Linked DNA regions of Massilia sp. METH4. The protein of the gene in region 3 interacts with the protein of the main gene of each other region in a pairwise test. Links are inferred from orthologs where the notes say so. Each region holds a gene or a part of one and is shown on either strand. Other genes may lie near its edges.

Region 1 (2,819 bases), 220 kb from region 3 along the record:
GCGCACCGGCCGATCTTCGACCTGCGCACGATCCGCGTGGAAGCGATGGAGCGCGCCGAACTGCGGCACGTAAACCTGCTCACGCTGAGGAACGGCACGCAGGGGCGCATCCGCGGCAACTTCTTCACGGCGAACCTGGAACAGGTGCGCCAGGTGTTCGAGGCGGTGCCGTGGGTGCGCCGCGCCACGGTGCGGCGCGAATGGCCGAACCAGCTGATCGTGGAAGTGGAAGAGCACGAGGCGCTGGGTACCTGGGGCGAGGATGGCCGGCTGCTGTCGGTGAAGGGCGATGTGTTTACGGCCAACCTGGCCGAGGCCGAAGAGGATCACGAGCTGCCGCAGTTCTCCGGACCGGATGGCAGCGAGAAGGAAGTGCTGTCGCGCTATGCCGAGCTGCGCAAGTGGTTCGCGCCGGCGAAGCTGGTGCCGGCGGGGCTGGCCCTGTCGGGCCGCTATGCGTGGACGGTCACGCTGGACAACGGTGCCGTGGTGGCGCTGGGCCGCGAGCAGACGCCCACGATGCTGAAGGAGCGCGTGGCGCGCCTGGTGTCGGTGTGGCCGCAGCTGGCTGCGCGCGTGCCCGATATCGAAACGATCGATATGCGCTACCAGAACGGCCTGGCGCTGTCGGCAACTGGATTGAAGATACCGGCCGAAAAGAAGAAGTAGGCCAAGTAGTACAACGAATACATACGAGCAGATAATGACAAAAGACGCGAAAAACCTGATCGTCGGCCTCGACATCGGCACCTCGAAGGTGGTGGCCGTGGTGGCCGAGGTGATGGGCGATGGCCGCCACGAAGTGATCGGGCTGGGACAGCACGAATCGAAGGGCCTCAAGAAGGGCGTGGTGGTGAACATCGAAGCGACCGTGGAATCCATCCAGCGTGCCCTCGAGGAAGCGGAGCTGATGGCCGACTGCAAGATCCGCAATGTGTATGCGGGCATCGCGGGCAGCCATATCCGCAGCTTCAATTCGAGCGGCATGGTGGCGATCAAGGAAAAGGAGGTCACGGCCACCGACGTGGCGCGCGTCATCGAAACGGCCAAGGCGGTTAACATCCCCACTGATCAGCAGCTGCTGCACACCGTGCCGCAGGAATTCATCGTGGACAGCCAGGAAGACGTGCGCGAGCCGATCGGCATGAGCGGCATCCGGCTGGAGGTGAAAGTACATATCGTCACGGGCGCGGTGAGCGCCGTGCAAAACATCGTCAAGTGCGTGCGGCGCTGCGGGCTCGAGGTCTCGGACCTGATCCTGCAGCCGATGGCATCCGCGGATGCCGTGCTCACGCCGGACGAAAAGGAATTGGGTGTAGTGCTGATCGATATCGGCGGCGGCACCACCGACGTTGCAGTGTTCTCGGACGGCGCGATCCGCCATACGGCAGTGATCCCGATCGCCGGTGACCAGATCACCAACGACATCGCGATGGCCTTGCGGACGCCCACGTCCGAAGCGGAGGAAATTAAGATCCGCTACGGCGTGGCAAAGCAGGTACTGGCGGATCCGGGTGAACACCTGGAAGTGCCGGGCCTGGGCGACCGCGGCCCCCGCAACCTGTCCCGCCAGGCGCTGGCTGCCGTCATCGAGCCGCGCGTGGAGGAACTGTTCGCCATGGTGCACCAGGTGGTGCGCGAGTCCGGATACGAGGGCGTGCTCTCGTCCGGCATCGTGCTGACCGGCGGCTCCTCGATCATGCCAGGCATGGTCGAAATGGCGGAGGACATCTTCCTGAAACCGGCGCGCCTCGGCACGCCGGACTATCGCGGCCAGCTGGCCGACGTGGTGCGCAGCCCCCGCTACGCCACCGTGCTCGGCCTGCTGCTGGAGGCGAAGAAGCAGTATCTGCGCGGGCACATCGTGACGCGCCAGGACGGGTCCGTGAAGGCGGTCTGGCAACGCATGAAGGAATGGTTCCTCGGGAATTTCTGAGGACACAGTAGAAACCAGGGTCGAGTAATTTTAAAATATTCGCGGTCGTCAAGCCCGGTCCTTCTACCGATAAGCAAGGGCTGGCAATTGAAGGGCGCATTCTTCTTCTAGGAGCACATCATGGAGTTCGATATGGTCGATAACGCATCACTGGGAACGGTGATCAAAGTGGTCGGTGTGGGCGGCGCGGGCGGTAACGCGGTGCAGCACATGATCAACAAGGGCATGAGCGGCGTGGAATTCATCGCCGCCAATACGGATGCCCAGGCGTTGTCGGCTTCCAAGGCCGACAACATCATCCAGATCGGCGAGACCGGCCTGGGCGCGGGCATGAAGCCCGACGTCGGCCGCAAGCTGGCCGAGGAATCGCGCAACCGCATCGAGGATGCGCTGCGCGGTGCGCACATGGTGTTCATCGCCGCCGGCATGGGCGGCGGCACCGGCACCGGCGCCGCCCCGATCGTCGCGGAAGTGGCGAAGTCGCTGGGCGCGCTGACCGTGGCCGTGGTCTCCAAGCCGTTCTCGCACGAAGGCCAGAAGTGCATGGAGATCGCCGAAGAAGGCCTGGAGCAGCTGTCGCAGAACGTCGACTCGCTGATCGTGATCCTGAACGAGAAGCTCGAAGAGATCTACGAGGATGAATCGCTGATCGAATGGCTGCAGCATGCCGACGACGTGCTGAACAACGCGGTCGCCGGCATCGCCGAGATCATCAACGTGCCGGGCCACATCAACGTCGACTTCAACGACGTGAAGACGATCATGGGCGAGCAGGGCAAGGCCATGATGGGCACCGCCGTCGCTTCCGGCGTGGACCGCGCGCGCATCGCCGCGGAACAGGCCGTGGCATCGCCGCTGCTGGACGGCATCGACCTGTCCGGCG
Region 2 (2,912 bases), 2.6 Mb from region 3 along the record:
TAGGTCTGGATATCGTCGGCCAGTTCCTGGAACGTGGTCGACGTGGTGCGGCCGCAGCCCGGGCAGGCGATCACCATCGGCATGAACTTGCGCAAGCCCATCGTCTGCAGGATTTCCTGGCCGACCACGACTTCCTTGGTGCGGTCGCCGCCCGGTTCCGGCGTGAGCGAGATGCGGATCGTGTCGCCGATGCCTTCCTGCAGCAGCACGGACAGCGCGGCCGTCGAGGCGACGATGCCCTTGCTGCCCATGCCCGCTTCCGTGAGGCCCAGGTGCAGCGCGTAGTCGCAGCGCTTGGCCAGCTCGCGGTAGACGGCGATCAGGTCCTGCACGCCGGAGACCTTGCACGACAGGACGATCTTGTCGCGCCCCAGGCCGATATCCTCGGCGCGCCGGGCATTCTCGATGGCCGACGTGATCAGCGCCTCGTACATCACGTGCTGGGCGGTCCAGGGATTCGTGCGCGCCGCGTTCTCGTCCATGATGCGCGCCAGCAGTGCCTGGTCGAGCGAACCCCAGTTGACGCCGATGCGCACCGGCTTGTCGTGGCGGATCGCCACTTCGATCATCTGGGCGAACTGCGTGTCGCGCTTGGCGCCCTTGCCGACGTTGCCGGGGTTGATGCGGTACTTCGACAGCGCGGCGGCGCAGTCCGGATATTCGGTCAGCAGCGTGTGGCCGTTGTAGTGGAAGTCGCCCACCAGCGGCACGTCGACACCCATCTTGTCGAGCTGCTCGCGGATATACGGCACGGCTTGCGCCGCTTCCGGCCGGTCGACCGTCAGGCGCACCAGCTCGGAGCCGGCGCGGGCCAGCTCCTTGATCTGGATGGCGGTACCGACGGCATCGGCGGTATCGGTGTTCGTCATCGATTGCACGACGACCGGGTGGTCGCCGCCGACCCACACCTTGCGGTCGCCATGGGCGACCAGCACACCCTTGCTGGAGCGGCGCGCGGCTGGGCCGGATGCGGGGCCGGACGGGATCGCGTTGTTCGTTTCGGTCATGCTCATTACTTGATCTGGACGCGGGAAATGGTGCCGTTCGCCACCTTCGGCAACGGCAGCGGCTGGCCGCGCAGCGTGGCGCGCACGCCGTCGGGCGCGCCGACGATCAGCGTGGACTGGCGGTCGATTTCAAAACTCTCGGTGCTGCCCGCCTTCACCAGGCGGGAAATCAGCGGCGACGCGCCGGGACGGCGAATCTCGACCCAGGAATCGGCCGTGAACACCATCGTCAGCGTATTCGCGCCCTGCGCGGCGGGCGCGGCCGGCGTCGCGGCCGGGGCGGGCACGGCCGCAGCCGTCGCGGGAGTGCCCGCCGGCGGCGTGACAGCGGCCGGCGGCGTTGCCGCGGGGGCCGTTGCCGCGGCGCCTGACGCGGCAGCCGTGTTCGGCGCCGGCGTCGTCACCAGCGGTGCCGTATTCTCGGGCGTTGCCGGCCCCGGCGTGGAGACCAGCGGCACGTTCGGCGACAGCAGCGGCGGCGTGGTCGCGGCGGTGGCCGGGGCGGGCGCCGTCGTCGCGGCAGTGCCAGGCGCGGCCGGCGTGCCGACGACGGCCGGGGTAGCGGTGCCGGGCTTGGTCAGCGCGGCCGGCGACAGCAGGCCGGCCTGCCACGCGGCGGCCACGCCGACGACGGCCAAGGCCACCACGCCGCCGATGATCCACATCTTCGGCTTCGAATGCCGCTCGGTCAGCGTGGGGAAACGCGACTCGGAGAACGTGGTCGTGATCTTCTCGCGGCGCACCGGGTGATGGTCGGTCGCGGTGACGGCGGGCGTCACCTCGATCTGGGCCACCAGCGGCGCGGGGTCGAGCCGCACCACCTTCGCGTAGGCGCGGATGAAACCGCGCGTGACGGCCATGTTCGGCAGCGACGCGTAGTCGCCCTGCTCGATCGCCACCACCTGGCGCGGCGCCAGTTTCAGCTGGTCAGCAATCTGTTCCACCGAGAGGCCCATGGCCTCGCGTTGCGCGGCGAGCATTGCTCCGGCCGGCTGCGCTGGTGGCTGGCTCTGCGGCTTTTTTTGCCCTTCTGAATCCATTGTTACCCCTGTCTCACTCATCAAACGCCCCACGTTGATACGCAGCATACTCGGGCGAGGCTTGGTGACGACGCAACCCGGCCGCCCATTCCTCTTCCGCCGCCTTGTCGCCAAGGCGATGCTGCACCCGGATCGCCAGCCACAGCACGTCGGCCGGCAGGCTGTCGGGCCGGGCCACCTTGCCCAGCCGGGTGATAAAGAAGTTGGCGCGCGCGTAGTCGCGTCGCTCGAAATAAACCCGCGCCAGGTTGGCGCTGGTCGATGGCTGGTCCGGCGCCAGCTGCAGTGCCTGCAGCAGATATTGCTCGGCCCGGTCGTAATCCTTGCTCTTCAGCGCGCAATTGCCCGCATTGTTCAGCGCCTTCGCGGGCGACGCGTACTGCCGGCTGGCCAGGGCGGCGTCGAACCAGCGGAACGACTCCGCCACCCGCCCGCTCTGGCACAGGAACGAGCCATAGTTGTTGGCGACGTCCGGGTTGTTCGGCGCCAGTTGCAGCGCGCGCTTGAAGTTATCGTCCGCCAGCGTCGTTTCGCCCATGCCCATGTAGATCAGCGCGCGCATGCCGTAGGCATCCGCGTACTGCGGGTCGGCGTCGATCGCCTTCTTGATCTCGTCGAGCGCGACCGGCAACTGGCCCGCTTCGTAGTAGCCGACCGCCAGCTGCATGCGGATCTGGGCGCGCTTTTGCGCGGCCGTCGCATCCGACAGCGTGGGCAACTCGGCCTTGCCGCTCGTGGCGGCAGCCCCGCCCGGCCCGCCCGTACAGGCAGCCAGCTGCGTCGCCAGCACCACGGCCATGCCGAGGGCTGCCAGGCGCGCGCGGCTCTGGACGGGCTTGGCCATCAGGAACGAATCTCCACGATC
Region 3 (4,952 bases):
GCCAGGTAGTTGGCCACCGGATCGTCCGCCCTCGAGCCCAGGTCCCAGGCCACGGTCGGGGCCACCGGGCCCATGATCACGTCGCACACGGCATCCGGCCCGGAGAGGACCTTCGCGAAATCGTCGGCGATCAGGCGGCGGATCTTCTGCGCCTTCACATAGTACGCATCGTAGTAGCCATGGCACAGCACATAGGTGCCGACCATGATGCGGCGCTGCACCTCGGGGCCGAAGCCCTGGGCGCGCGTCTTCCTGTACATGTCCTGCAGGTCCTTGTAGCCCTCGGCGCGGAAGCCGTAGCGCACGCCGTCGAAGCGCGACAGGTTCGACGACGCCTCGGCCGGCGCGATCATGTAGTAGGCCGGGATCGACAGCGCGGTGTTCGGCAGCGAGATGTCGACCAGCGTGGCGCCCAGCTTCACGAACTGCTCCAGCGCGCCGCGCACGGCCGCTTCCACGTCCGCCGCAAGGCCTTCGCCGAAGTATTCCTTCGGCACGCCGACGCGCAGGCCGCTCAAGGGTTCATTCAGGTTGCGCGTGAAGTCTTCATGCACGCCGCCCTGTTCCGGCGCGAGGCTCGTCGAGTCGCGCTCGTCGTAGCCGGCCATAGCGGACAGCAGCAGGGCGCAATCCTCGGCTGTCCGCGCCATCGGGCCGCCCTGGTCCAGCGAGGAGGCGAAGGCGATCATGCCGAAGCGCGAGACGCGGCCGTAGGTGGGCTTGATGCCGGTGATGCCGCAGAACGAGGCCGGCTGGCGGATCGAGCCGCCCGTGTCGGTGCCGGTCACGGCCGGCGCCAGGCGCGCGGCCACCGCGGCGGCCGAGCCACCCGAGGAACCGCCCGGCACGGCAGCCTTGTCCCACGGATTCAGCACGGCGCCGAATGCCGAGTTCTCGTTGGACGAGCCCATGGCGAATTCGTCGCAATTGACCTTGCCGAGGTGGACCATGCCCACGCCATGCAGTTTCTCGACCACCGTGGCGTCGAACGGGCTCACGTAGTTGGCCAGCATCTTCGAGCCGGCAGTCGAGCGCCAGCCGCGCGTGACGAAGATATCCTTGTGGGCAATCGGCACGCCGGTCAGCGCATGGGCATTGCCGGCGGCCAGGCGCGCGTCCGCATCGGCGGCCTGGGCCAGCGTCAGCTGGCGGTCAACGTGCAGGAAGGCATTCAGGTCGCTCGCCTCGATGCGGTCCAGGTAATGCGTGGCCAGCTCGGTGGCGGAAATCTCTTTCGACTGCAGCAGCGCGGACAGTTCTTTGAGGGTCTTGGTATGGATGGTCATGTTCTCAACGCGCGTGGATTAGTCGATCACCTTCGGCACCAGGTACAGGCCGTCTTCAGTTTTCGGCGCCACTTTCTGGTAGTCGTCGCGGCGGTTCGGTTCGGTGGGCACGTCGTCGCGCAGGCGCAGGGCGACCTGCATGTGCGCGGCCAGCGGGTGCGCCAGCGGCGGCACGCCGTCGGTATCCACGGCCCGCATCTGCTCGGCCAGCGCGAAAATGCCGTTCAGCTTGTCCAGCATCGCCGCGGAATGCTGCTCGTCCATTTCCAGTTGCGCCAGCTTGGCGATGCGGTTTACGTCATTGGGTGTCAGGGACATGGTCGAAGGGCGCGAAAAGCGCAGGAAATTTTAACAGCAGGTTTCGATAAGACTTTTGTAAGATCGGCCATTTCGGCCTTAAAACACCTGCAATACCGCGTAAATTCACAGTTGCAGGGCCACACTTTTGAGTGGATTTAGGGCAAATAGCCCGTGAATTATAAGGTAGAATGCCGGGTTGATGCGTTGCTGGCCTCCCGGGGGCCGGCGCCCCGTGGCCGCCCTGTTTTGTACGACTCCTGCAGGACTCGGCATGGCCCGGCGCGAAGCCGCCCCTTCCCAGCACATCGCGTCACAGGACACTTTCATAACTGCCCACGCGCGGGCAAGAGCGCTACAGGATACTCATGTTTGGTTTTTTACGCAGGTACATCTCGTCCGATCTGGCCATTGACCTCGGCACGGCAAATACCCTCATTTACGTGCGCGGCTCGGGCATCGTGCTCGACGAACCCTCGGTCGTGGCGATCCGCCAGGAAGGCGGCCCGAATGGCAAGAAGACCATCCAGGCAGTAGGCAAGGAAGCCAAGCAGATGCTCGGCAAGGTGCCCGGCAATATCGAAGCGATCCGCCCCATGAAGGATGGCGTGATCGCCGACTTCACCGTGACCGAGCAGATGCTCAAGCAGTTCATCCGCATGGTGCACGACTCGAAGTTCTTCCGCCCGTCGCCGCGCATCATCATCTGCGTGCCGTGCGGTTCGACCCAGGTGGAACGCCGCGCGATCCGTGAATCGGCGCTGGGCGCCGGCGCCTCGCAGGTGTACCTGATCGAGGAACCGATGGCCGCCGCGATCGGCGCCGGCCTGCCGGTGTCCGATGCCACGGGCTCGATGGTCGTCGACATCGGCGGCGGCACCACCGAGGTGGGCATCATCTCGCTGGGCGGCATGGTCTATAAAGGTTCCGTGCGCGTGGGCGGTGACAAGTTCGACGAGGCAATCGTCAACTACATCCGCCGCAACTACGGCATGCTGATCGGCGAACAGACGGCCGAGGCGATCAAGAAGGCCATCGGTTCCGCGTTCCCGGGCTCCGAAGTCAAGGAGATGGAAGTCAAGGGCCGCAACCTGTCCGAAGGCATTCCCCGTTCGTTCACGATCTCGTCGAACGAGATCCTGGAAGCACTGACCGACCCGCTGAACAATATCGTGTCGGCCGTGAAGAACGCGCTGGAACAGACCCCGCCGGAACTGGGCGCCGACATCGCCGAGAAAGGCATGATGCTGACGGGTGGCGGCGCGCTGCTGCGCGACCTGGATCGCCTGCTGATGGAAGAAACCGGCCTGCCGGTGCTGGTGGCCGAAGACCCGCTGACCTGCGTGGTGCGCGGCTCCGGCATGGCGCTGGAGCGCATGGACCAGCTCGGTTCGATCTTCTCGTACGAGTGATCGCTACCACGTCGGCCGCCGTTGCCGCCCTCGGTGCCATGGTCGGCGCGACGGTGGCCGGGGCGCGTTTGACGTAAGCAGTCGTTAGCAATACCGGAGCGGTTCCCGCGCCAGGCACTTGCCGGCGCGGTCCGCTCCCGTCCTTTCAGGGTCTATGGAATACAGTCCGCCGCCACTCTTCAAGCAAGGGGCGTCCGCGCGCGCCAAGATGATGATCTGCGCGTGCATCTCGATCGCGTTGCTGCTGTTCGATTCGCGGGTCGGCGCGCTGACCGTGGTGCGCCAGGCCGTCGGTACCGTGCTGTATCCGCTGCAGGTGGTGGCCATGCTGCCGCGCGACGCGATGTTGGGCGTGGGCACGTATTTCTCCACGCTGTCCGGCCTGCAACGCCAGGTGCGCGACCTGCAGACGAAGCAGATCGCCATGTCGCAGTCCCTGCAGCAGGCGCAGCTCATGCAGATCGAGAATGCCCAGCTGCGCCGCCTGCTGGAAGCCCGTGAAAAAGTGCCCGGCAAGACGATGCTGGCCGAGATCCTGTACGACGCGCGCGATGTCTTCACCCGCAAGGTGATCCTCAACCGCGGCACCCAGCAGGGTGTGCGGGCCGGACTGCCGGTGATCGACAACCAGGGCGTGGTGGGGCAGGTGACGCGCGTGTTTCCGTTCACGTCCGAAGTCACGCTGCTGACCGACAAGGAACAGGCCATTCCCGTGCAGGTGCTGCGCAACGGCTTGCGCAGCGTGGCTTACGGCCGCGGCCAGTCCGGCAACCTCGACCTGCGCTTCATGGCGCCCAATGCCGACGTGGTGGTGGGCGACATCCTCGTCACCTCCGGCATCGACGGCGTGTACCCGGCCGGCCTGGCCGTGGCGCGCGTCATGCAGGTGGAGAACAGCGCGAACGGCATGTTCGGCCGCGTGGTGTGCCAGCCGCTGGCCGGCATCGAGCGCAATACCCAATTGCTGATCCTGATGTCGCCGCCGGAACTGCCGCCACGGCCTCCGGAAGAAGATACCAGCAAGCCTGTGAAGAAGAAGAAAACGGCCGATGCCAAGGGAGCGGAGGGCGCGGCCGCCGCCGCCGCTGGTGCCGCCCCCGCCGGCACGGCTACGCCCACTGCCGCCGGCCCGGCAACGCTACCCGCGGCGCCGGGCGCGAATGGCGCGCCTGGCCTGCGGCCGGCGGCTCCGGCCCCTGCGGCAACAGCGGGCAACACCGCCGCGCCGCCCGCGGCGGCAACGAACAACGCCGCACCGGTGCCCACGGCAACGACGAACAATGCCGCGCCACGCGCCGTGCCGCCGGCGGCAGCGAGGGAGACCCGATGAACCGTCCGCAGTACATCCTGCTGCCCGTCAGCCCCGTATTCATCGCCATCAGCCTGATGGCCGCGTTCCTGCTCAACCTGATGCCATGGGGCCAGTTCGTCGCCGCGCCGGATTTCGTGGCGCTGGTGCTGGTATTCTGGGGCGTGCACCAGCCGCGCCGCGTGGGCATCGGCACCGCGTTCTGCCTCGGCCTGCTGATGGATGTGCACGACGCCACGCTGCTGGGCGAGAACGCGCTGGCCTATACGCTGCTGTCGTATTGCGCGATCATGATGCATCGGCGGGTGCTGTGGTTCCGGCTGAGCGCGCAGGCGATGCACGTGCTGCCGCTGCTGTTGCTGGCGCAGGTCGTGCAGCTGGCCGTGCGCTTCCTGGTCTCCGGCAAGTTTCCCGGCTGGTTCTACTTTGTCGAGAGCTTCGTGTCGGCACTGCTGTGGCCCCTGATCACGGTGCTGCTGCTGGCGCCGCAGCGGCGCGCGGTCGACAAGGATCATACCCGCCCCATTTGACTCGCCCATCGCCATGACCGAGCTGAAAGACAACGAGCGCGAACTGCACCTGTTTCGGGTGCGGCTGACGCTGCTCGGGTCCCTCGTCTTCATCTGCTTCGCGCTGCTGCTGGCGCGC

The links. Proteins that work in one complex are often made in the same cells at the same time.
Region 1: the proteins of V6Z91_RS11970 (region 3) and ftsA interact in binary tests that used the Escherichia coli proteins (3 or more experiments, as listed by UniProt). The link is inferred for Massilia sp. METH4 from one-to-one orthologs.
Region 2: the proteins of V6Z91_RS11970 (region 3) and V6Z91_RS00285 interact in binary tests that used the Escherichia coli proteins (3 or more experiments, as listed by UniProt). The link is inferred for Massilia sp. METH4 from one-to-one orthologs.

Annotation. Positions count from the first base shown.
Region 1 is NZ_CP146614.1:2,917,768-2,920,586, forward strand. It holds ftsA (cell division protein FtsA), read left to right. Parts: upstream 1-703; coding sequence 704-1,936; downstream 1,937-2,819. Other genes in the region: V6Z91_RS12955 (cell division protein FtsQ/DivIB), read left to right, coding at 1-669; ftsZ (cell division protein FtsZ), read left to right, coding at 2,057-2,819. UniProt on the Escherichia coli protein: Essential cell division protein that assists in the assembly of the Z ring. May serve as the principal membrane anchor for the Z ring.
Region 2 is NZ_CP146614.1:59,117-62,028, forward strand. It holds V6Z91_RS00285 (helix-turn-helix domain-containing protein), read right to left. Parts: upstream 1,988-2,912; coding sequence 1,013-1,987; downstream 1-1,012. Other genes in the region: ispG (flavodoxin-dependent (E)-4-hydroxy-3-methylbut-2-enyl-diphosphate synthase), read right to left, coding at 1-1,007; pilW (type IV pilus biogenesis/stability protein PilW), read right to left, coding at 2,061-2,891; rlmN (23S rRNA (adenine(2503)-C(2))-methyltransferase RlmN), read right to left, coding at 2,891-2,912.
Region 3 is NZ_CP146614.1:2,699,608-2,704,559, forward strand. The notes cover bases 1,030-3,973. They hold V6Z91_RS11970 (rod shape-determining protein), read left to right. Parts: upstream 1,030-1,951; coding sequence 1,952-2,995; downstream 2,996-3,973. Other genes in these bases: gatA (Asp-tRNA(Asn)/Glu-tRNA(Gln) amidotransferase subunit GatA), read right to left, coding at 1,030-1,280; gatC (Asp-tRNA(Asn)/Glu-tRNA(Gln) amidotransferase subunit GatC), read right to left, coding at 1,305-1,604; mreC (rod shape-determining protein MreC), read left to right, coding at 3,150-3,973. Outside these bases: more of gatA, read right to left, coding at 1-1,029; more of mreC, read left to right, coding at 3,974-4,325; rod shape-determining protein MreD, read left to right, coding at 4,322-4,834; mrdA (penicillin-binding protein 2), read left to right, coding at 4,848-4,952. UniProt on the Escherichia coli protein: Forms membrane-associated dynamic filaments that are essential for cell shape determination. Acts by regulating cell wall synthesis and cell elongation, and thus cell shape.